DNA from 3 places in the Paenibacillus sp. V4I9 genome. Region 1 is predicted to be linked to each of the others. Evidence: riboswitches for the same ligand, from Rfam matches in the RefSeq annotation. Region 1 holds a riboswitch; each other region holds the start of a gene.
What was found. A riboswitch is a leader RNA that binds a small molecule or an ion and turns the genes downstream of it on or off. The one in region 1 is predicted to bind cyclic di-GMP.

Region 2: it holds a riboswitch for cyclic di-GMP, as region 1 does, so the genes downstream of both, QFZ81_RS09830 (response regulator) here and QFZ81_RS34395 (PilZ domain-containing protein) in region 1, are expected to answer to the same signal.
Region 3: it holds a riboswitch for cyclic di-GMP, as region 1 does, so the genes downstream of both, QFZ81_RS33850 (OmpL47-type beta-barrel domain-containing protein) here and QFZ81_RS34395 (PilZ domain-containing protein) in region 1, are expected to answer to the same signal.

Annotation. Positions count from the first base shown of each region.
Region 1 covers NZ_JAUSZE010000001.1:7,459,920-7,467,145, forward strand. Annotated here, with positions in the region: gene QFZ81_RS34380 (hypothetical protein) at 1-493, shown strand, start outside; tRNA gene QFZ81_RS34385 (tRNA-Arg) at 534-607, opposite strand; gene tadA (tRNA adenosine(34) deaminase TadA) at 746-1,183, opposite strand; cyclic di-GMP riboswitch class I at 1,462-1,549, shown strand; gene QFZ81_RS34395 (PilZ domain-containing protein) at 1,652-2,386, shown strand; gene ychF (redox-regulated ATPase YchF) at 2,465-3,565, shown strand; gene prfA (peptide chain release factor 1) at 3,600-4,676, shown strand; gene prmC (peptide chain release factor N(5)-glutamine methyltransferase) at 4,676-5,560, shown strand; gene spoIIR (stage II sporulation protein R) at 5,806-6,564, shown strand; gene QFZ81_RS34420 (L-threonylcarbamoyladenylate synthase) at 6,620-7,226, shown strand, end outside.
Region 2 covers NZ_JAUSZE010000001.1:2,144,395-2,151,620, reverse strand. Annotated here, with positions in the region: gene QFZ81_RS09860 (ABC transporter ATP-binding protein) at 1-259, opposite strand, end outside; gene QFZ81_RS09855 (ABC transporter permease) at 275-1,063, opposite strand; gene QFZ81_RS09850 (ABC transporter permease) at 1,068-1,889, opposite strand; gene QFZ81_RS09845 (nucleoside hydrolase) at 1,917-2,849, opposite strand; gene QFZ81_RS09840 (ABC transporter substrate-binding protein) at 2,920-4,029, opposite strand; gene QFZ81_RS09835 (hypothetical protein) at 4,294-4,641, opposite strand; cyclic di-GMP riboswitch class I at 4,985-5,073, shown strand; gene QFZ81_RS09830 (response regulator) at 5,193-5,555, shown strand; gene QFZ81_RS09825 (hypothetical protein) at 5,607-5,771, opposite strand; gene QFZ81_RS09820 (Rieske (2Fe-2S) protein) at 5,906-6,178, opposite strand; gene QFZ81_RS09815 (exo-beta-N-acetylmuramidase NamZ family protein) at 6,236-7,226, opposite strand, start outside.
Region 3 covers NZ_JAUSZE010000001.1:7,359,117-7,366,342, reverse strand. Annotated here, with positions in the region: gene QFZ81_RS33885 (sigma-54-dependent Fis family transcriptional regulator) at 1-325, opposite strand, end outside; gene adh (aldehyde dehydrogenase) at 565-2,085, shown strand; gene QFZ81_RS33875 (DUF779 domain-containing protein) at 2,098-2,463, shown strand; gene QFZ81_RS33870 (RNA polymerase factor sigma-54) at 2,482-2,676, shown strand; gene QFZ81_RS33865 (ParM/StbA family protein) at 3,007-4,203, shown strand; gene QFZ81_RS33860 (hypothetical protein) at 4,200-4,646, shown strand; gene QFZ81_RS33855 (hypothetical protein) at 4,681-5,139, shown strand; cyclic di-GMP riboswitch class I at 5,491-5,583, shown strand; gene QFZ81_RS33850 (OmpL47-type beta-barrel domain-containing protein) at 5,683-7,226, shown strand, end outside.

The DNA of each region.
Region 1 (7,226 bases):
TTATCAACCGATAGTGCGGCTCGTGAATGTCATCAATGATTACAAGACAACGCAAGAAAGCCAAGAGGATGAACTAGCATTTATCGAGAGAGAGTGGAAGCATTTAAGTCAGGAGAGCAGAGCGCTGGAATTGAAACTTGACCAGGCCTACCCTGCACTCAGGTCAGCGTTCCTCTTACAGCTGGTTCAAGGTCATTTCTACTCCTTAAGCGAGTCTGAGTTGAGAGGACGATTGGAGAGCTTCGACTGGAAGACGGAGTCACAGTGGTTCGCTCTGCTGCTGGTGCAGATTACCGGTTTTGCGAAGGAGGATGGCAGATTCCTAGAAAGTGAGGAGCAGTTGGTCACCTTTGAAGCAGCGAATATTGCCCAGGAAATGGTTCGGATGCGAAATCAATCTGCTGAGATTATCAACTTTCAGGATATGACAGTAGGTATTCTTCTCTCCAGCAGCGTATTTCTAGAAAATAATAAACGCCAGGTCAGCGGCTAATAACCGTTACCTGGCGTTTTCATTGAGTTTTGAAAGGTTACGCGCCCGAGATGATTCGAACATCCGGCCTACAGTTTAGGAAACTGTTGCTCTATCCTGCTGAGCTACGGGCGCATGGCAAGAATTATGATAGCACGAAGGCTTTCGTCGCGCAACCTTTTGGGCGGTCGTATTTCTTAGTGACAAGGAATGTATACGTTGAATAAACTGGCTGAGTTGGCAGCAGCGATGCAGAATTAGAGGCAGGAAATTCTAAGCTTTACCGCGTAATTTACGGAAAAATTGGGTCAACATCGTCGAACACTCTTCTTGCAAGACGCCGCTAACGACATCGACACGGTGATTGAACCGGTCCTCTTGCAGCAAATTCATGAGCGTTCCGGCACAGCCGGCCTTCGGATCAATGGTTCCGTAGATGACCTGCGGAATCCGCGATTGCACAATCGCGCCCGCACACATCGGGCAAGGCTCTAGAGTGACGTAGAGCTGGCAATCCAAAAGCCGCCAGGCTTGCAGATGTTCGCTCGCTTGTTTGATAGCGATCATTTCGGCATGAGCGAGAGGATCTAGGGTTGTTTCACGCAAATTGTAGCCGCGGCCGATGATTTGACCTTGATGGACAACGATAGCTCCAATCGGTACTTCTCGGATGGCTTCTGCTTTGAGAGCCTCTTGAATTGCTTCTTTCATCCAGGGGATATGTTCATCCACAGGGGGACACCTCGCTAATATATTTTTATCCACATGTGCATAACAATCGAACATTCATTCCGTTGTTAACAACCTGTGGATAGCTTTGTGGATAACTTAAAAAGCTGTGGATATTTAATCTTTCTACATTACATACAACAAAAAGAACAGCTATGCAAGGAATTTTGTTGATAATAGCAACTGTGCTAGGTATAATGATAGATATTAGTAGGTCTTTTAGACCATATAGTACGTGATAGGTATAAATAAATAGCAAGGTTCGACAATGGCAAACTTGTTGAAAAGCAAGGACGCAAAGCTGAGGGTCTACGGTTCCATTGGAACTATGGCAGCCTGGTTACCGAAAATCGATGCTTTTTTTGATTGAGGTAATAGGCTGCTCCTACATAAGGGGCGGTCTATTTTTATATAGGGAATAACTTGAGTAAGGAAGAGGTGCTGATTATAATGGCCAACGGGTATAACGTCATGAAATATTACGGAAGCAAGGAGGGGTATGACGCTGACGTGCTAATTGATAGTAAGGCTGTTTTGGGAAAGGACGATTTCGTAGCCACTGGCGTACTAACCTATGCACTCGGAGACATTATTGAGGTGGAATTACCGGAATACGATGTCTTTCAACTTGGTGATAAAGCGAAAATGACGGTTTATACCAAATCCGGCTTGTTTGTGATGAATACAACCGTTGTTGCCAAAGAATTCGGCTCCGTCATTGTCATTAATCCACCTGAAAATCGTAAGAAATTCGCAGAAAAACGGGAATTCCCACGTGTGGATGTGAAACATACAGGTCTCTTATTCGGACTTCAGGATATGAATAAAAGGAATAAACATCAATTTGAAAACCCACTTGGTATTTCAATCAAAAATATATCCATCAACGGCTTAGGATTTACCATTAATGATAATTCTATGATTGATAAGATTGTTCAAAAGCATTCACAGCTCGAAGTTGAGCTGGATTTGGGCTTTACGGTGCCTTGTTCGATGGAAATTGTAAGAAAAGAAAAGGTTGAAAATGGTTTTTATTATGGGGCCAGTTATATCGACATTCCGCAAGAGAAAACCAATGCTTTAAGGGGTTTTATCCTTACGAATCAGATCGAAACTTACTTCGTACAGAAGCGGGAAGCGCAATTTAAAAGAGCAACGGAAAAAAAGTCTGCGGCGAATCAATAGCCTTCAGGCTTTTTTTTGCGTTCCAAGTGCTATATAATAAGAAGGATGATTTTCGAAAATTAAGGAGTTGTAACTACAATGGCTTTGAAAGCAGGTATCGTCGGTCTACCGAACGTAGGAAAATCGACATTGTTTAATGCAATTACACAGGCGGGGGCAGAATCTGCGAATTATCCGTTTTGTACGATCGATCCGAATGTTGGGGTAGTTGAAGTACCAGACGAGAGATTGCAGAAGCTGGTAGAGATCGTTGTGCCTAAGAGCATTGTCCCGACAGCCTTTGAATTCGTTGATATTGCGGGTTTGGTAAAGGGTGCGAGCAAAGGTGAAGGGCTTGGAAATAAATTCTTGGCACACATTCGTGAAGTGGATGCCATTGTGCATGTTGTTCGTTGTTTTGAAGATGATAATATTACCCACGTTTCCGGTAAAGTGGATCCGATCGGCGATATCGAAACGATTAATCTTGAATTAATTTTGGCAGATATTGAGTCGGTAGAAAAGAAGATCGAGCGTTCGCGCAAAAACCTCAAGGGCGGCGACAAAAAGGTTGTTGCTGAAGTGGAGTGTTTAGAGCGTATTAAAGAAGCGCTTTATGAAGATAAACCAGCACGGAGTCTGGATCTCAGCGAAGATGAGAAACTTCTCGTGCGCGACCTTCATTTATTGACCATGAAACCCGTGCTTTATGCGGCAAACGTGAGTGAAGATGAAGTAGCAACAGCAGATGAAAATCCTTTTGTGAAAATTGTGAAAGAATTTGCTGAGAGCGAAAACAACGAAGTGGTGTCGATTAGTGCGAAGGTTGAATCCGAAATCGCCGAGTTGGAAGATGAAGAAAAAGCGATGTTCCTCGAAGAGTTGGGACTTCAAGAGTCCGGCTTGAATAGATTGATTAAAGCAGCTTATAGAAAACTTGGCTTGTACACGTATTTCACAGCTGGGGTGCAGGAAGTAAGAGCATGGACAATCCGCAAGGGAACGAAAGCTCCTCAAGCGGCTGGTGTTATTCATACCGATTTCGAACGTGGTTTTATTCGTGCTGAAGTCGTCTCTTATAATGATTTGACAGCTGCAGGGTCGATGAATGGTGCGAAAGAAAAAGGCCAGGTGCGTCTCGAAGGTAAAGAGTACGTGGTGAATGACGGGGACGTCATGCATTTCAGATTTAATGTGTAATTAATAAAAAAAGTAAAGAAAGGAGTGATCCTATATGTTGGATCGACTTCAGTCCATTGTAGACCGCTATGACAAATTAAGCGAACTGTTGTGTGACCCGGATGTAACGAGTGATACGAAGAAACTTAGAGAATACTCGAAAGAGCAATCTGATCTTCAAGAAGCTTATGATGCTTATAACGAATATAAGAGTGTGAGCGAACAGCTAGCCGATGCTAAAGTGATGCAAAACGAAAAGCTGGATGATGAAATGCGTGAAATGGTCAAAATGGAGATCGATGAGCTTAGCGAGCAATCTGCCAAGTTGGAAGAACAACTTAGAATGCTCATGATGCCTAAAGACCCTAATGATGATAAGAACGTAATCGTCGAAATTCGCGGTGCGGCAGGCGGCGACGAAGCTGCTTTGTTCGCGGGCGATTTGTATCGCATGTATACGCGCTATGCGGACGCGCAAGGATGGAGAACGGAGATTCTCGATGCTTCTGTGAACGATTTGGGCGGGTTTAAAGAGATTATTTTCATGATCACCGGTAAAGGCGCTTATAGTAAGTTGAAGTATGAGAGTGGGGCGCACCGTGTACAACGAATTCCTGTAACGGAATCAGGTGGACGTATCCATACCTCAACGTCGACGGTAGTGGTTATGCCGGAAGCGGAAGATGTTGAGATTGTCATCCATGATGCGGATATTCGCGTCGATACGTTCTGTTCCAGTGGAGCGGGCGGTCAGTCGGTTAATACGACGAAATCCGCTGTGCGTGTGACGCACGTACCTACAGGTATCGTAGCGACTTGTCAGGATGGTAAATCGCAGAACTCCAATAAAGAGTCAGCATTACGCGTGCTTCGTACACGTATTTCCGATAAAATGCGTGAGGAAGAGGAAGCGAAATATGCGGGCGAGCGTAAAAGCAAGGTTGGTACTGGTGACCGTTCCGAACGGATTCGTACGTATAACTTCCCGCAAAGCCGAATTACCGATCACCGTATTGGCTTGACTTTGCATCGCTTAGAAACTGTGCTTAATGGTGATATGGCAGAGATCGTTTCGGCGCTCACGATTGCAGCGCAGTCCGATGCTTTAGATAACGGGGAGCAGGCAATGTGATGCCGACTGCTGCTAAGAGTTTAAGAGAAGCCTTTGTTGAGGCTTCTTCTTTTTTAGGGAAGCTCGGTGTGGCCGAGGCTGCTTCCTGTGTGGAATTGCTGCTGCAGCACTTGCTCAGCTGCAGTCGGACGGAACTGCTGTTCCGTTTTCCGGAACAGTTTCCTGTTGAGCTGGCGGAGAAGTGGCGCCAGCTAGTGGAGCGGAAGGCCGCGGGTGAGCCGGTGCAGTATATTATCGGCGAGCAGGATTTCTTCGGCCTTCCTTTTGCGGTTAGCCCGGCCGTGCTGATTCCTCGGCCGGAGACGGAGCTGCTCGTGGAAGCTTTGCTCCACGAGGGCTCGCGTCTGTTCCCGCAAGGCGCTCCGCTGCTTGCGGATGTGGGCACCGGGAGCGGAGCGATCCCGGTGACTGTGGCACACGCGCGCCCTGCGTGGCGCGTGGCCGCCAGCGACATCTCCGCGGCAGCGCTGGAGATGGCCCGCGTGAATGCGCAGCGCCACGGCGTGGCTGCGCGGGTGGAGTGGCTCGAGGGGGACCTTCTCGAGCCCTTCATTGCGCGCCGGATTGCGCCGGATATACTAGTGTCTAACCCACCGTATATCCCTGATGGCGATCTGCCGGCGCTTCAGCCGGAAGTGCGGCTGTTTGAGCCGCACACGGCTTTGTTCGGCGGTGTCGAGGGACTCGACCTGTACCGCCGGATGATCTCACAGCTGCCGCAGCTGCCGCGAATCCCGACTGTGGTCGGGTTCGAGGTGGGCATTCGGCAGGCGGAGGCTGTGGCGGCGATGCTGCGTGCCGCCGCTGATTGGGACGAGATCCGATTCGTGCCGGATCTCCAGGGCATTGATCGCCATGTGATCGCGATCCGATCGCGAGAATAGAGGGAGTTCGTAGCGTTGGGAACGAACGCGATACTTTTGGATAGCACCGAGGTATCGGAGTCTGATAAGAGTGTTTTCCATCGTTAAACTCATCTCCTTCAGCCGAAAGCCACCTCTTTCAACAACGAATCCACCCCCAAGCCCAACTCTATCATTTTCACAAATTTAAATAGTTTACTAGGTTTAGCTCCTCCTCTTATTGCCCATACTGGCTAGTAGAAGCGAAGGGAAAGGGGCTTTTCCTCATGGTTAAGAGATCTAATCGTCAATCTTATAAATCTTTATTATTAGTAGCTTTTGCACTTATTGTTATGATAACTTGTTGGGAATCGAATCGTTCAAATGCGGCGGTTATTTCGCCTACGATACCGGAAGAATCTATTCGCTTACGTATTCTAGCAAACTCCGATTCGGCGCAGGATCAAGCATTGAAACGTGAGATTCGTGATGCGATTATTGCTCGTATGCAGGAGTGGGTCGTTGGTCCGCAAACGCTGGATGACGCAAGAGCCGTAGTAATATCCCACTTGCCTGAATTTGATATCCTTGTTGGACAAATGATTGAAGCACGTGGCTATAGCTATACACATACAGTTGAGCTCGGTAAAGTCCCTTTTCCAACGAAAATGTACGGAAATGAAGTATACCCGGCGGGAGAATATGAAGCGCTGCGCGTGACGATTGGAACGGGGGAAGGTCAGAACTGGTGGTGTGTGTTGTTTCCACCATTATGTTTCGTGGATTCCTTATCCGGAGAAGCGGTAGCATCGGCTGCTGTTGTAGCGAAAACAGAGGGAGATGGTAAGGTAAAGTCATCTCCTACACCTGCAACGAAAGACAGTAAAGTTGCTCCAACGGTTAAACCCGACAAGTCTAACCCTGTCGTTAAAGACGTTAAGGATGCACAAGTGGAAGAAAAAACGGAATCGGTTGATGCTAAGCAGCCACAAGTTAAGTTTTTTATCTGGGAAATGGTGAAGAAGATCGTATCGTGGTTCAGCTAAGAAAAGTCACCCATTCCCATTAGGATCAGAATTTTATTTGAAGTTAGGATGATAGATGATCGTGACAAAATACTGGAAAGTGGATCAGGGTATAGGGACCGAGATAGGTGAGGATTTAGCTGAAGCTGCTCTGCTTCTCCGAAGTGGGGAAACGGTGGCCTTTCCAACAGAGACGGTATATGGTCTTGGGGCAGATGCAACGAATACGGCAGCGGTTCAAGGGATTTTCTCAGCGAAAGGTCGGCCTTCGGACAACCCTCTCATTGTCCACATTGCGGATGTTGAACAGCTTTCAAGTTTAATTCTTTCTGATCGTGTTACGTCGGATCATCGCCAGCTTATGGAGGCTTTCTGGCCGGGTCCTCTTACCATTGTGCTGCCTGTGAAAACAGGTGGCATTTCGCCGTTAGTAACCGCTGGTCTAAAAACTGTGGGTGTGCGAATTCCGGATCATCCTGTGGCTTTGCAGCTTCTTCGTGAAGCGGGACTTCCTATAGCCGCGCCAAGTGCCAATAGCTCAGGCAGACCTAGTCCAACACTCGCCTCTCATGTCAGAGATGATTTAGATGGTCGGATTGGGGGGATCGTGGATGGTGGTGCAACTGGGGTTGGTGTCGAGTCGACTGTTATCGAGATTGTAGGCGGTGAGCTATACATTTTGC
Region 2 (7,226 bases), 5.3 Mb from region 1:
ACAAAGCATAGCTCTGAAACACGAATCCGAAGTTCCGTTTGTTGACGGGAACGTACGTATAATCTTTTCCGTTAAGTGAAAATTTGCCCGCTCTTGCTTCTATAAATCCCGCGATTAGCCGCAAAGTCGTCGTTTTCCCGCATCCACTTGGACCGAGCAGCGAGATCAGACTTCCTTTTTCAACACTTAGGTTGAAGTCCTGCAGAATATATTGCTGGTCATAGGCAACCGAAATATTTTCCAGTGATAGCAATGCCATGGATGAAAGCCTCCGTTATCGTTTGGTGAAATAGGATAAACCCATCAACCGTTCAATGATGAACATAAGTACGGCAGTGAAGAGCATTAGTAAGACAGAAATGGCGGCAATTGTAGGGTCAAAATGATTCTCCACATACGTCAGCAGCTGTATTGGCAGCGTACTGACTCCGGGGCCTGTCATAAAGACCGAGATGTCGACATTATTAAATGATTCTAAAAATGCAATTAGAATGGCTGCGATAATACCGGACTTGATGTTCGGTAGGACCACTTTGAAAAAGGTTTTAAGCTGACCGGCGCCAAGACTTAACGCAGCTTCCTCAATCGCAAAATCGAAATTCGATAAGCTTGATGCAATAACGCGAATGATAAAAGGAAGCATAATCACGGTATGTCCAATCAGCAGAGCTGCATAGATCGGCAGGTGATAGGTGACGATAAGGTACTTGAGCATCGTAAACCCAAGTACGATACCTGGAATAAGCACTGGGGAAATAAAAATCGCATTAAGCGCTCCTTTTCCCTTAAACTCAAACCGGCTTAACGCATACGCCGCTGGGATACCAAGCAGCAGTGCAAACAAATTACCGATCATCGATACGATAACAGAGGTACCCGCGGTCGTCATGAACATCTTGACTTCCAAAATGTTGCGGTACCATTTCAATGAGAATCCTGTCGGTGGGAATTTCAATACACTCCCTGGCTCAAATGAAGCAAATGCAATTATGACGAGCGGCCCGAGCAAGAACATGTAGACAAGAAGCGTAAATAAGGCCAGTCCTCGATTCTTCTCCCGCATACTTCTACCCCTTCGGATTTAATTTAGTAGCCAGTTTGTTCATAAGCGCGATAACCACGAAAGTGATCACGATCATAATCACGGCAATGACGGAGGCGAGATACCAATCGTTCAGAGTAATCGCATTCTGATAGAGGAATGTGGAAATAACCCGCTGCTTGCCTCCGAGCAAAGCCGGTGTCGTATAAGCTGTCAAGCTTCCAACAAACACAAGGATACTGCCTATAATTAATCCGGGTACACTAAGCGGCACGATGACCTTGACGAAGGCCGTAAATCGGTTAGCTCCCAAGCTCTCCGCCGCTTTAATCAGATCCGGATCTATATTCTCAAGAACACCGACCAACGTAATAATGATGAGCGGAAGAAATAAATGGAGAAGACCAATCATCATCGCCACTGGCGTGTACAAAATATCGAGTGGCTCTTGGATGATACCAATGGCCATCAAGGCATTATTGAGCAGCCCTTTTTTACCTAAAATAATCATCCAGCTGAACGACCTGACAACCGAGCTTGTAAGCAGCGGAAAAATAGCTAATGCAAGTAAGATCGCCTTTTGTCTCGGACTCTGTTTGGAGATGAAATAAGCCACAGGAAATCCAAGCAATATGCAAAATAGGGTGGTTACCAAGCTGACACGCAGCGTCGTCCACACGATTTTGAAAAAATAAGGGTCTTTAAAGAAACTTAAGTACCCTCCAAGCGTGAATGTCCCTTTATCGAAAAAGGTTGAACCTATCGTGAGAAGGATCGGTACCACCATGAAAACCGTCAGGAACAGTAGTCCCGGTAGCAATAATAAAAATAAGTACGTTTTTTTCATGTAGCTTTACTCCTGTTCCTGGGTTCGCTAGGCACGCAGCGCGTGTATAAAAAGCTGGAGGAATTCGTCAGCCGATACTTCCGTACACACATGAACATTAGCCTCTTTGGACAAGCGGTTCTGGAAATCGCATACGGTTTGTCCGTCGCACAGCTCACTTCGGGTTTCTACATCAACATAATAATGGCGTGTCGTGACCAGCTGTTTATTCAGAGCCACTCCAACTGCAAGTGGATCATGAAGCGCACAGGCCCGAACCCCGTTGCGTTCATAGTAACGCTTCATATAATTCGCGGTGCTTTCCTGCACATATCGGGCTATGGGAGAATCTCCGAGCTTACGGATATGATCATCGGTCAGCAGCGCTTTACGCGTCACATCCAACCCTACAAGGGTTAAGGATGGAAAACCTGCCTGGAAAACGATCTTCGCGGCTTCCGGATCGACGTACATATTGTACTCCGCCGTGGGCGTTACATTGCCGAAGCCTTGAACGACGCCGCCCATCACAATCACTTCCTTGACCTGATGAATCAGATCAGGATGCTTCATAACCGCCAAAGCCAGATTCGTTAATGGCGCAGTCATAACCAAAGTGACTTCTCCGGCGTGCTTCCGCACTTGTTCCACGATAAAATCGGAGGCATGTCCAGCGGTCGTCTGCATATGAACCGGCATATCGCTTAAAGCGCCGCCAAGCCCGTCATTGCCGTGGACATGATGCTCAAAGTGAGAAGCTCGCATTAAAGGCTTGTCTGCCCCTTTAACGACAGGAATCTTCTCTTCCATCCCGAGCAGTTGGAGGATCTTACATGTGTTCTTAGTCGCTTGGTCCAGTGAAACGTTGCCATTCACGGTTGTAATTCCGAGTACATCCATCTCTCCGCTGCGGATGGCCAAGAGAATACCTAGCGCATCATCCACACCCGTGTCTACATCTAGGATGACCTTTTTTTTCATGACTAAGCCCCCTTTAAGTCCTATTGAAGAAATCAAGGGTATATTTGCATATACCCTTGATTGGTTTTATTTATTGAGCAACTTCCTTGTTCCAACGGGCAATCCATGCTTTGAGATTCTGATTGACGAATTTCATATCCAATTTGCGAAGTTTACTCACGACGTCAGCGCCATAGGTAATCCCCGTAGCTTCTTCAGCCGAAAGCTGAAGTGTCGTGTTTACAGGTGAATCTACTTTCGCTTTCGCTGATTTCTCCTGTACTTCCTTGCTCAAATGCCAGTTGATGAAATCTTCAGCCAGCTGCTTATTTTTACTTCCTTTAATCACGTTGACCGTGTTCATAACGGCATAAGCCCCTTCTTGCGGGGAGACGAACTTCGTTTCTGGCACAGCCGCTTTCAAATCCTTCACATACATTTCCATGATAGGACCAGCTGCAATTTCCCCTTGCGCGAACATGTTTACGAATTCGGAGGTTTGGCCGTAGTATTTAACGACACCTTTGTTCAACTCCTTAATTTTTGCAAAAGCTTGATCCTCATTAAACGTAGCATTTCCAGCAACGACAGATGCTGCATCCAAGACCATTGGGCCAGTTGTCCCCGTGATGTTAGGAAGTGTCAGCTTCTTGGAGAGTTCTGGACTCCACAGGTCGCTCCACGACTTGATTTCTTTAGTAGTCGCTTTCGGATTATAGGCAATACCCAATCGCCCTACTGTGTACGCAGGACCGTAATCTTCACCTAGTGGCGCCTTAGCCAAATCATAAATGTCTTTCAAGTTCGGAATCCGACTGCGGTCGATCTTATCGAACAGTCCCGCTTCAATTCCTTGTTGTGCGTAATAGTCAGATAAATAAATGAGGTCCACGCTCGAGCTGCCTTGTTTCACTTTGTTCAGGCGTTCTGCGTTATTGCCTATTTCCAGAACGATCTTGGCATTATGCTCTTTCTCAAACGGCGCGTACACTTCTTTCTTGAAGAAATCATCCGCAAAACCCCAGGTGGAGATGATTAAAGTTGTAGGTTCCCCTTTGGATGCCGATGTGGCAGCCGCTGTGGGTGCTGTTGTAGCTCCACTTGTATTGCCCTGGTCCTTCGCAGGCGCTGTGCCGCAACCTGTTAAGGCTAGTCCTACTACAGATAAAGAAATTAAACCACGAACCATTTTTTGTCTCATCATTTCATCGTCCTCCCAAGTTTTATCATGTATGATTTTAATGCGTGAATCCCCTGTTAAATTTTTACTAGTATTCTTCAAGACCCCAGATATATGCGCGTATCGATCTAACTACAATATGAAAAAAAAAAAGAAAAGTACCCTTGATAGAAAGAAGCTTCTAATCAAGAGCACTCTTCATTGTAAACAAAGTAAAGTGACATCTATTGGTATACATGTGGTTTCCTCTTAAGATAAATCAAAAGAGAACACCGCCCGACAAAACTATTCGGTTTGTTTAAGAATAATGTTCGTTATTGCCCATTGCGTCGGCGGATCATAGTCCCTTAATACGGCATCCATGGATAAGCCAAGTTCTTGCTCCAACCTGTCCCGGATTCTCTTCTTGTATATGGAGGACATATAGAAATCGACTTCGTGTTTGAGCGTTGGCGCCTCGCCCTCTAATGCGGTTGATCGTGGTGAGCGGCGATGCTTGGCATGAAAAGTAATAATGTTTTGATCAATGGAAACCTTCAGCAGTGTTGTGCCAAACCCGAACAACTCTTTGGAGATTTCGTTATAGAGGTGACACAGCTTCTTCTTGTATTCATTAGAATCTAGTTGTGGCATGGAATCACCTTCAAGATCAATTATCAACCCTTATGCGTTAAAATCTATCTTAATAATACATAGGATTTCAGAATTAATCAAGAGAATCGTTCGTCTTTCTCACTGAAAAAGGGCATTATTTACCTACATCACATCTAAATGATCCAATTTCCCGAATGTCTTACAAATATTGATTGATATTAATGACGGATAAACGTTAAAAAACACTCGGATAGCATAACTCTAACTTTGTTAACATAAATCAAGGGCTTCCTCGCGGCAACTTTTAATAAACTAGTACTTTATTACTAATAATAAGAGTGCTATACTTTAGAATAAATGAATAAATAGTAATTCTTCTGTTATACGATAAGAGCAAAGCTAATGAAAATTAGTGACGCAAAGCTAAAGGAGCTAAGGCGAAATACGTCGCTATGCTTGCCAGTTACCGAAGGAAGGGACATATCCACAACTCCCCTTATTCTTCTTATAAGGGGAGTTTTCTTATGTAACGAGCCATCTATAACAGTAAATAGCTAGGTAGAAAGTCCCTCTGAAAGGTGATGATTATAATGGCAAGACTAATGGTTGTAGATGATTCTATCTTTATGCGATTGATGATTAAGAACATCCTCTTAGAATTAGGACATGAAATTGTAGCCGAAGCATCGAATGGACTTGAGGCAATCTCTCTGTTTTTACAGCATTCACCTGACGTGATTACGTTGGATATTACAATGCCCGAGATGGATGGTATTACTGCATTAAAGGAAATAAAAAGTTACAAGACCGATTCAAAGATAATTATGGTCTCAGCAATGGGGCAGCAATCCTTTGTTATTGAAGCCATTACCCTTGGCGCTAGAGATTTTATTGTGAAGCCTTTTGATAAAGACAGGGTAGCTGAAGCTGTAAAAAAGGTACTGAATACGTGAATACCCACAATGCTCTCCACCTGAATGCCTCGCCAATCCACTTTTCTGGAATTATCCGTTTGTTTTCAAAATAATTATAAACTCCGGATACGTAAATAAACGTTTGAAATGGGCCATACCTACCCAATTCGCTTCGCTCGCTGCTGTAAAATAAGTTTTGGCCCAGGCGGGAATTTCATCAGCGTCGGCAAAGGCAACTTTTTTTGTGGTATCCAATCCAAGGGGATCAAATAGGCGTTTCAGCCCTTTCGATCCCTCATTTCCCGCTTATTCTCGCTATATACTTTCTTTCCAGATTAATACCAACTTTACCGTCTTGCACATTCACCTTATACGTTTTCACCCAAATCTTATCGTTGAATAAAGATTTGCCGGTTCGAATATCGAATACCCAGCCATGCCAGGGATAGCGGATGATCACCCTTTTTACCGTACTCGTATTCATACACGTCCGAAGGAAGCGTAGTACCAGAAACGAGTCCTGCGCACATCGGCACCCCTTGGTGGGGGCAATAATTGTTTAAAGCGTAATATTCATCGTTTATCCGGTAAATGCTGATGCTCTTCCCTTCGATTGTGACGACAGCGTGACCGCCTTCGGAGACAGCGTCCGCATCCAGCACGTAATGTACACGTTCGCAGTGGTGGCATTACGAATAACTATCTTGTCGCGTTCTATTTTAATATAGATGATACTGCTGTTTCATCTGTGCGAATTCCCGGCTTTCGTCCCGAAATTGCTCCAACAACACCGAAACATCTAATGACTCTTCACGGTACAACTTATCCCCGCACAATAAATCAATAAAAGGTCTGGATCCCTCTTTAAGAGGTGGCAGGAAAGAAAATTGCTCATAGTTACGCTTAATGGAATACATTAGTGTGATAGCTGTCTCCAAAGGCCGGATCGCTCGGGTATCCAGCACATGAAGCTGAACGCCACTGCACGACTCTCCCTGAAACTTGGAAAAGGTCGGTTTAAAATAGACCGGACGGAAAACGACCCCAGGCAGCTTCTTACTGTTCATGTCATCCGCCAGTTGTTGAGCGTCGATGAACGGAGCTCCTACAATTTCAAAAGGAACTGTAGTTCCTCTTCCTTCAGACATGTTGGTGCCTTCAAATATACAGGTGCCTGGATACAGCAATGCCGTTTCAAACCGGGGAATCCCCAAGGAGGGCATCACCCAGTGTCGACCGGTATCAGTGAACTGCATCTTCCGCTCCCAGCCCTCAGCACGTATCACATGCAGATTACAATGCCAGTTCATCTGATCGTTAGCCATGGTAGCCACCTCACCGGCAGTTAGACCGTAACGCACACAAAGCGGATAATTACCAACAAAAGATTGATAGTCTTGCTTCAAAATATTACCTTCTACCGTCACCCCATCCAGTGGGTTGATCCGGTCCAAAATGACAAATGGCTTGCCTGCTTTCGCACAATCTTCCAGAGCATACAGCATCGTATAAATAAAAGTGTAGTATCGTGTACCTACGTCCTGAATATCATAGACGACCATATCTACCTCATCCAGCATTTCCTGGCTCAGGCGCTTGGAATCCTTACGGTACAAGCTATGCACCGGCACCTGTGTGATCGGGTCCAGATACGTTTCTACCAGGGCGCCTGCTGCTTGATCTCCACGCACACCGTGTTCCGGTGAAAAC
Region 3 (7,226 bases), 100 kb from region 1:
CTTTTCTTCTCTCGGCCCAATTTGCTCCTACTTGCAGCTGAACCGCTAACGCCCGGCGGGAGAAATCGATATCTCCGACTGTGTGAATAATGGTTCCCTCCGAATCGATAAGCAGTGCCATCTGGCCGGATTGCTTGATGCTTGTGTGCATTTGCTCGAATATTTGCTCCGTGTAATGTATGGTTTGCTCGTTTTGCCTTAATAGAGATTGAATGTGGTTTCCGGTTAAGATGTCATCGTCAATGGGGTCGGTGTGCATTAAACCAAGTTCGTGACAGCGCTTCCAAGATGACGCCGCCGCTTCTGATAAAAAGTTATTTTCCACGGATAGCAAAAATAAACACCTCCATTGCAATCGGTTTCCTAATCCGATCATATCATAGATGCTTTTATTAATGGAGTACTGAAAGAAAGAATGTCCCAAAATGGAACACTTCCGTTGTTTCAGAGCGGAACAAAAACTAGTAAGCGCTCACCATATTGCCTTATTGGACGGTATTTAATATGTTGGCACGATCCTTGCTTATATATTTAACGTATTCCATTTTAAGGAGGCTGAGCTAGATGATTTATGCACAACCTGGACAAAACGGATCAAAGGTTACGTTTAAAAAACGGTACGAAAATTTTATCGGAGGAAAGTGGACAGCGCCTATTAAGGGCCAATACTTTGACAATCCATCACCTGTAAATAATCGCGTTTTCTGCGAGGTTCCTCGTTCATCTTCAGAGGATATCGAGCTGGCTTTAGATGCTGCGCATGCTGCAAAGGACGCATGGGGGCGCACGTCCGTTGCGGAGCGTGCCGTCATTTTAAATAAAATTGCCGATCGCATGGAAGCGAATTTGGAAATGCTTGCGGTTGCCGAGACCTGGGATAACGGGAAGCCGGTTCGGGAAACGCTTGCGGCTGATCTGCCACTGGCGATCGATCATTTTCGCTATTTTGCAGGATGCATTCGCGCCCAGGAGGGTTCGCTCAGCCAATTGGATGACAATATGGTGGCTTACCATTTTAATGAGCCTCTTGGCGTCGTCGGTCAGATTATACCGTGGAACTTTCCACTGCTTATGGCGACATGGAAGCTTGCTCCGGCACTTGCGGCCGGAAATGCGGTCGTCCTGAAGCCCGCTGAGCAAACGCCGGCATCCATACTGGTGCTGATAGAGCTCATTCAAGATTTGCTGCCGCCGGGCGTACTTAATATCGTCAACGGTTTCGGACTTGAAGCCGGCAAACCGCTTGCTTCGAGCAGCCGGATCGCGAAAATCGCCTTTACCGGCGAGACGACGACAGGCCGCTTAATTATGCAGTATGCTTCGCAAAACCTGATACCGGTCACCTTGGAGCTGGGTGGCAAGTCGCCGAATATTTTCTTTGAGGATGTGGTCGCAAGTGATGACGCTTTCTTCAATAAAGCGCTCGAAGGCTTTGCGATGTTCGCCTTGAATCAAGGAGAAGTCTGCACCAGCCCGTCACGCGCATTAATTCAGGAATCGATTTATGATCAATTTATGGAAAGAGCTTTGAAGCGAGTCGCTGCCATCAAACAGGGCAACCCTCTGGATACGGAAACGATGATTGGCGCACAAGCCTCTACCGAGCAGGTTGAGAAAATTATGAGCTATATCCATATCGGTGCACAGGAAGGCGCCGAATGCCTGATCGGCGGAGGTCGGGCAAAGGTAGAAGGAGATATTTCCGACGGCTACTACATTCAGCCGACCGTTCTGAAGGGGCATAACAAAATGAGAATCTTCCAAGAGGAGATTTTCGGACCGGTTCTTTCCGTTACGACGTTCAAGGATCAGGAAGAGGCGCTGGCGATCGCCAATGACACGCTCTATGGTCTTGGCTCCGGCGTATGGACGCGCGACATGAACACGGCCTACCGGATGGGGCGCAGCATTCAAGCCGGCCGCGTATGGACGAATTGCTACCATGCGTATCCTGCCCATGCGGCCTTCGGCGGCTATAAGAGCTCGGGCATAGGCCGCGAGAATCACAAAATGATGCTCTCCCATTACCAGCAAACCAAAAATCTACTCGTCAGCTACAGCCCCGACGCACTGGGCTTCTTCTAAGAGAGCTGTACGATGACGATAGAAGTGAGCAAGGTTGTTGCTACCGATGCCGCTCTAGAGCTAATCGAAATCGTAAAGGCCAAGCATGGCCCTGTCATGTTCCATCAATCCGGCGGCTGCTGCGATGGCAGCTCTCCGATGTGTTACGCGCAAGGGGAGTTTCTTATCGGCGACAGCGACGTATGGCTAGGGGAAATAGGCGGCGCACCCTTCTATATGAGCAAGTCGCAATACGACTATTGGAAGAATACGATGCTCATCATCGACGTGGTGCCCGGCAGAGGCGGGATGTTCTCGCTTGAGGGGCCGGAAGGGCGGCGCTTTCTGACTCGTTCGAGGATGTTCTCGGATGAGGAGCGGCGTGTGTTGGGTCTCTAAGCTTTTTTATAGGATACGATGAAAACCCTGTTCTCTTCCTTGACGAAGGGAGCAGGGTTTTTTGAGCTGCAGCCAGAGTTTTACAAGAAAGGCTCCTCTCATATTAGGCCTATGACTATGAAGCAAATCGCAGAAAGGCTGTATGTGCATGATTCAACGGTAAGCCGTACCGTAAATAATGGCAAGTTGTACAGCGTGCAACAATTTCCTTGATTTCTTCCAGGCAAGCTAAGGATGTTGTATGTTGTACAACAATTTAGCCTCTTTATATGAGTTAGAGCTACTTTTGGCAGGAATTGTTGTGTTTTTTGCAACATTCGCAAAGTTTAAACTTTACATTTAAATCCTAAACTTTAAAGCTTAAATCTTAACGTTTAAATCGTACAAGTTAAAGTTTAAATCTTAAACTTCAAATTTTAAACTTTAAACTTCATTCCAACTAGCTGCTAAAAATACCAATTTCTCCAAATACCCTCTCAATTGGCCCTTGTAACGCGAATCTTTATATAAACTCAAATAAGGCCACCGGAGAGGGGAATAGACTTGACAAAGAACGAAGTCTTAACCACTACCATCACGCTGTCTATTGATAATGGCAGCAGTCACGTTAAAGTGATTTACGACCATTTGGACAATAACTTTATTTTCCCTAATGTACTAGCGCAACCGTTTGGTGAACGATTTCTTTTGATGGAACAAGGTGATCCCCTGGATTTTCTTGACGTACAGATTACATCGCCTTCGATAGAGAGCGATCAGTACCGACATGTTTACGTGGGTAACTTAGCGATCGGTGACGAAGGGATTATTCATGAAATTGTAGGGGATAAAGCGGTGCAAAAGAAGGCCCAGAGACCCGAAACAATGGTGACACTCCTTACGGCTGCGGCGTATGCCATTGCCAAGAAACATGAGGATGCCATCAGGCGGGGGAAAAAGCGGATAAAAGCCGCTGTCAACTTGGGTACAGGTCTGCCGATTCGTGAAATAACGAAATTCCGCGAGGAATTTGCTCATAAGATTACAGGAGGCGTACATTCCGTTACATTCGGGACGACCCCCGTATTTAAAGGGATAACGGTGGAAATGGAATTTTCGCTTCCTACCGATATCAGCATAGACGATGTTTCCGGTGTTTACGACCTTGAGGCTACTTCCAAATCACATCTATCCCACAAAGGCTTCGGCATTGCGGATGTAGGCGGTGTCGACATGGATATCGCGTTCTTCAAACCCGGTCTCGATCTGGATCAACGGCACTCTACCGGCGCTAAGATCTACCTCAATGATGCTTTAGAGAGCATTCGCAACGAGGTTAATTCACAAGGCGAGGAATTAATCGCAAGCACGGCGGAATTGACCCTCATGTTGGTCAACAAAGAGTATGAGATTTATGCGGAGGGTAAGGTTGTTTTTGACATGACAAGCCTTATTAACCGGCATATGCGCATATTAGCGGAGAAAGTGCTGAAATACGCCCGTAACTCTTGGAAGCATGTACGCTACGCCAATGAGTTTTGGTTCATCGGCGGTGGAGCGGTCGTTTTGCAGCCTTGGATTGAGAAATTAAACGCCGAGCTGGGCCTGCCCATTAAGTTTGATACCGTGGAACACAGCCAATTCCGAAATGTGCGAGGCACCTTTCTTATGCTTGACCACGCGCTGAAACATGCGGACGAATCCGCGGCGGCTAGTGCTGACTCTGAAGGAGTATCCGAGAGCGGGAGCGAATCGGATTGAAAAAGCGGAGATCCACCGTTTACGTTCGTTCAGGTAAGGATGTTACCCTGTATATTCCGTCAGACACACCGCCTGAGGTCATCGATTATTTAAACCAATTGAAAATGGAAGGCATTTTCAGTCAAGGAATCATGGATATTTTGACAAGGTATGTTCGAGAAGAGCAATCGGGTAGGAGACCGATTACGGAATTATTTCCCGGGAAAAAAATGGTCTCGGACATGGATGAGGCCGTTTCTCTAGCAGACAGCTATAGTGACATGGAGTCGGCAGAGCCTATTGAACCTGCTCATGAAGCGAATGATGATTTCAACCAGCCAAAGAAGGAGATCCCGGATGCCAATGATCAGAAAAAATTCAGTTTGGCGCAAATATTCCGGCAATCTCGGCACAATTCGGGAAAGCTAGTACAGCCCTCGGATCATGGCAACAATAATGAGTAGGTGAACTCCATGGTAATGAAAAGGAGGACATCAGATGGACAACGGACAAGCTAAGGACGCAGCGCGTCATTTTAATCTTTCAGATGAAGTTTTTCACCATCCCGGCATGGATATTTATACACAAATGACCTTTATCGTCTTGAAATGTTTTTCTTCGGAATCGAACATTCCAGGATTATCTGATATTGCTAAGCTCGGTCGCATGAATCTCAAGCAGGCGACTAAAGCTTTGCAGCAACTCGTAGAGCTGAGAATTGTCTCGCACAAAATATTCCGCCGTATGGTTGGAGATTTCCAAGACGATCGGCTTTCCTGGGCTGCTAAGGGCTTGCTTACGTTTTGCAAAGAGAACCCGAACATCAACCTAGACGATCTAGTGGAACTATCCAGTGAATCGGGCGAGGATGAACATAGCATACGCAAGGCTCTTAAGGAATTGAACGAATATGGGTACTTGGAAGAGTACCCTGTATGGAGCAAAATTGCTAACTAAGGTATAGCGGAAGGACAGAATTAATTTTGTGAAACACTCTGGAAGTCTGAGGGTACTTAAAATAGACCATGCTATCTACGTTTGTAGAAGCATGGTCTATTTTTTGTTTGAAAGACTCTAAATAGTTCAATGTTTATCTTGTATACAACATTATATGTAAGGGGTATCAATTCAAATATTGTCGAATTTACAATGTTAGTTTCATAAATATAGGAAAATCATTGAATTTTAACTAATAAAGAAGATCAAAAGTACTAGAATATATGCGGATCATGAATCTTATAGTTAAATTTACCTATTCAAATTACTAGGAATATAGTATTATGGCAGAGATAGAAGTATCGAAATCTCAAGTGAAAAGGGCAAATTACAGGAAACTGTGAGACGCAAAGCCAAGGGCCTGAAACGCGTATTAAAAAACGTGCATGGTAGCCGGTTACCACAGGGAATCATAGTGTTTTTCTATGAACCTTGTTTAAGGTTCTTTTCTTTTTTTGAGATCTATCAATCCTTATTATAAGAAGGGAAGGGAGTCAGATGTCAATGAAGAAATCAAGACAAATGTCTATGGTTCTCACACTGCTTTTATTTGTTCAATTAATCTTTCCAGCCTTACATGCGTGGGGAGCAACAGACAACGGAACCATCTTACCTCCAAGCAATCTTGCTACTCAACTTCTAACGCCTGATGATGTGAAATTAACGTGGAGCCCGGTGTATGGAGCTACAGGATACACTGTATACAGCATCACCTATGGGCAGCTTATTAATGTCGGGACAACGACAACAGCTTCTTTTACCATAAATGACCTGACAGAGGGCTCATACAGTTATGTAGTGTCTACTTTAAGTTCAGGTGGCGAATCGGGCCCATGTGCTCCGGTGAATATCAATATCACTTATCCTGATATGATTGCCCCGGCTACATTAACGTACACCATACAAAATGGTAACAATATCGTTTTGAACTGGGGAACTGCTCCTAATGTACAAACATATAATTTGTATGTAAATCAAGAAGGCGGAAGAAAGTTAGTCTATTCGGGGACAGCGAGAACTTTTACCGTCAACAACGCCGCAGAGGGAATATATACATATACAGTAACAGCTAGCCATCCTTTGTATGGCGAATCTCCAAACTCAACAGCAGTAGAAGCTGCTATAGGAAATCTGACGATGACGGCTCCTAGCGGTTTAACGTATACGGTGGCTACCGATGACGTTACACTAAAGTGGAATACTGCTGCTTATGCAACCGGCTATAACGTCTATCAAATTATTGATAATCAAAAAGTATTAAAAAGCAGTAAAATAACGGGAAAAACCGTATCCTACATGAATTTGCCCGCTGGAAATTATACATACATGGTTCACTCTTTCAGTGACCGTTTCGGAGAGTCTGTCGAGGGCAGCACGATTTCATTAACCGTAGGAACGATGGTGCCGCCAAGCAACCTGACTTTTAAACTTCAAAATGTGAACGACGTGGTACTTACTTGGAGTGCTGCGACCAACGCAACCTCTTATAAAGTTTATCAAGTAATCGATGGAGAAAAAGTGTTGAAAAACACAGTAACCGGTACGACGGTTACATTTACGAATATGCTGACCGGCGATTATGTATATGAGGTCCATTCGCTAAGCAACTTGTTCGGCGAGTCAACAGACGGTAGCACCGTTTCCTTGACTGTAGGATCGGTCACGATGACGCCTCCGGCAACGTTAGCTTCCAAATTACAAAACCTAACCGATATCGTGCTGACTTGGACGGTTGCACCGAATGCTACCTCCTACAAAATCTATCAAGTTATCGGTGATGAAAAAGTACTGAAAAGCACGGTAACAGGCACGACAGTTACCTACGTCAACCTGCCTGCGGGTGATTATTTATACGAAGTTCATTCTGTTAGTACCCGTTTTGGTGAGTCTGCCGAAGGAACCCAAGTTGCCTTAACGGTAGGGGAAGTAGTTATGGCTGCTCCTGGTAATTTCGCATACAAATTCCAGAATGTAAATGATGTTGTACTGACCTGGACGGTTGCACCCAATGCTACGGCTTATAAAGTGTATCAAATCGTAGATGGTTC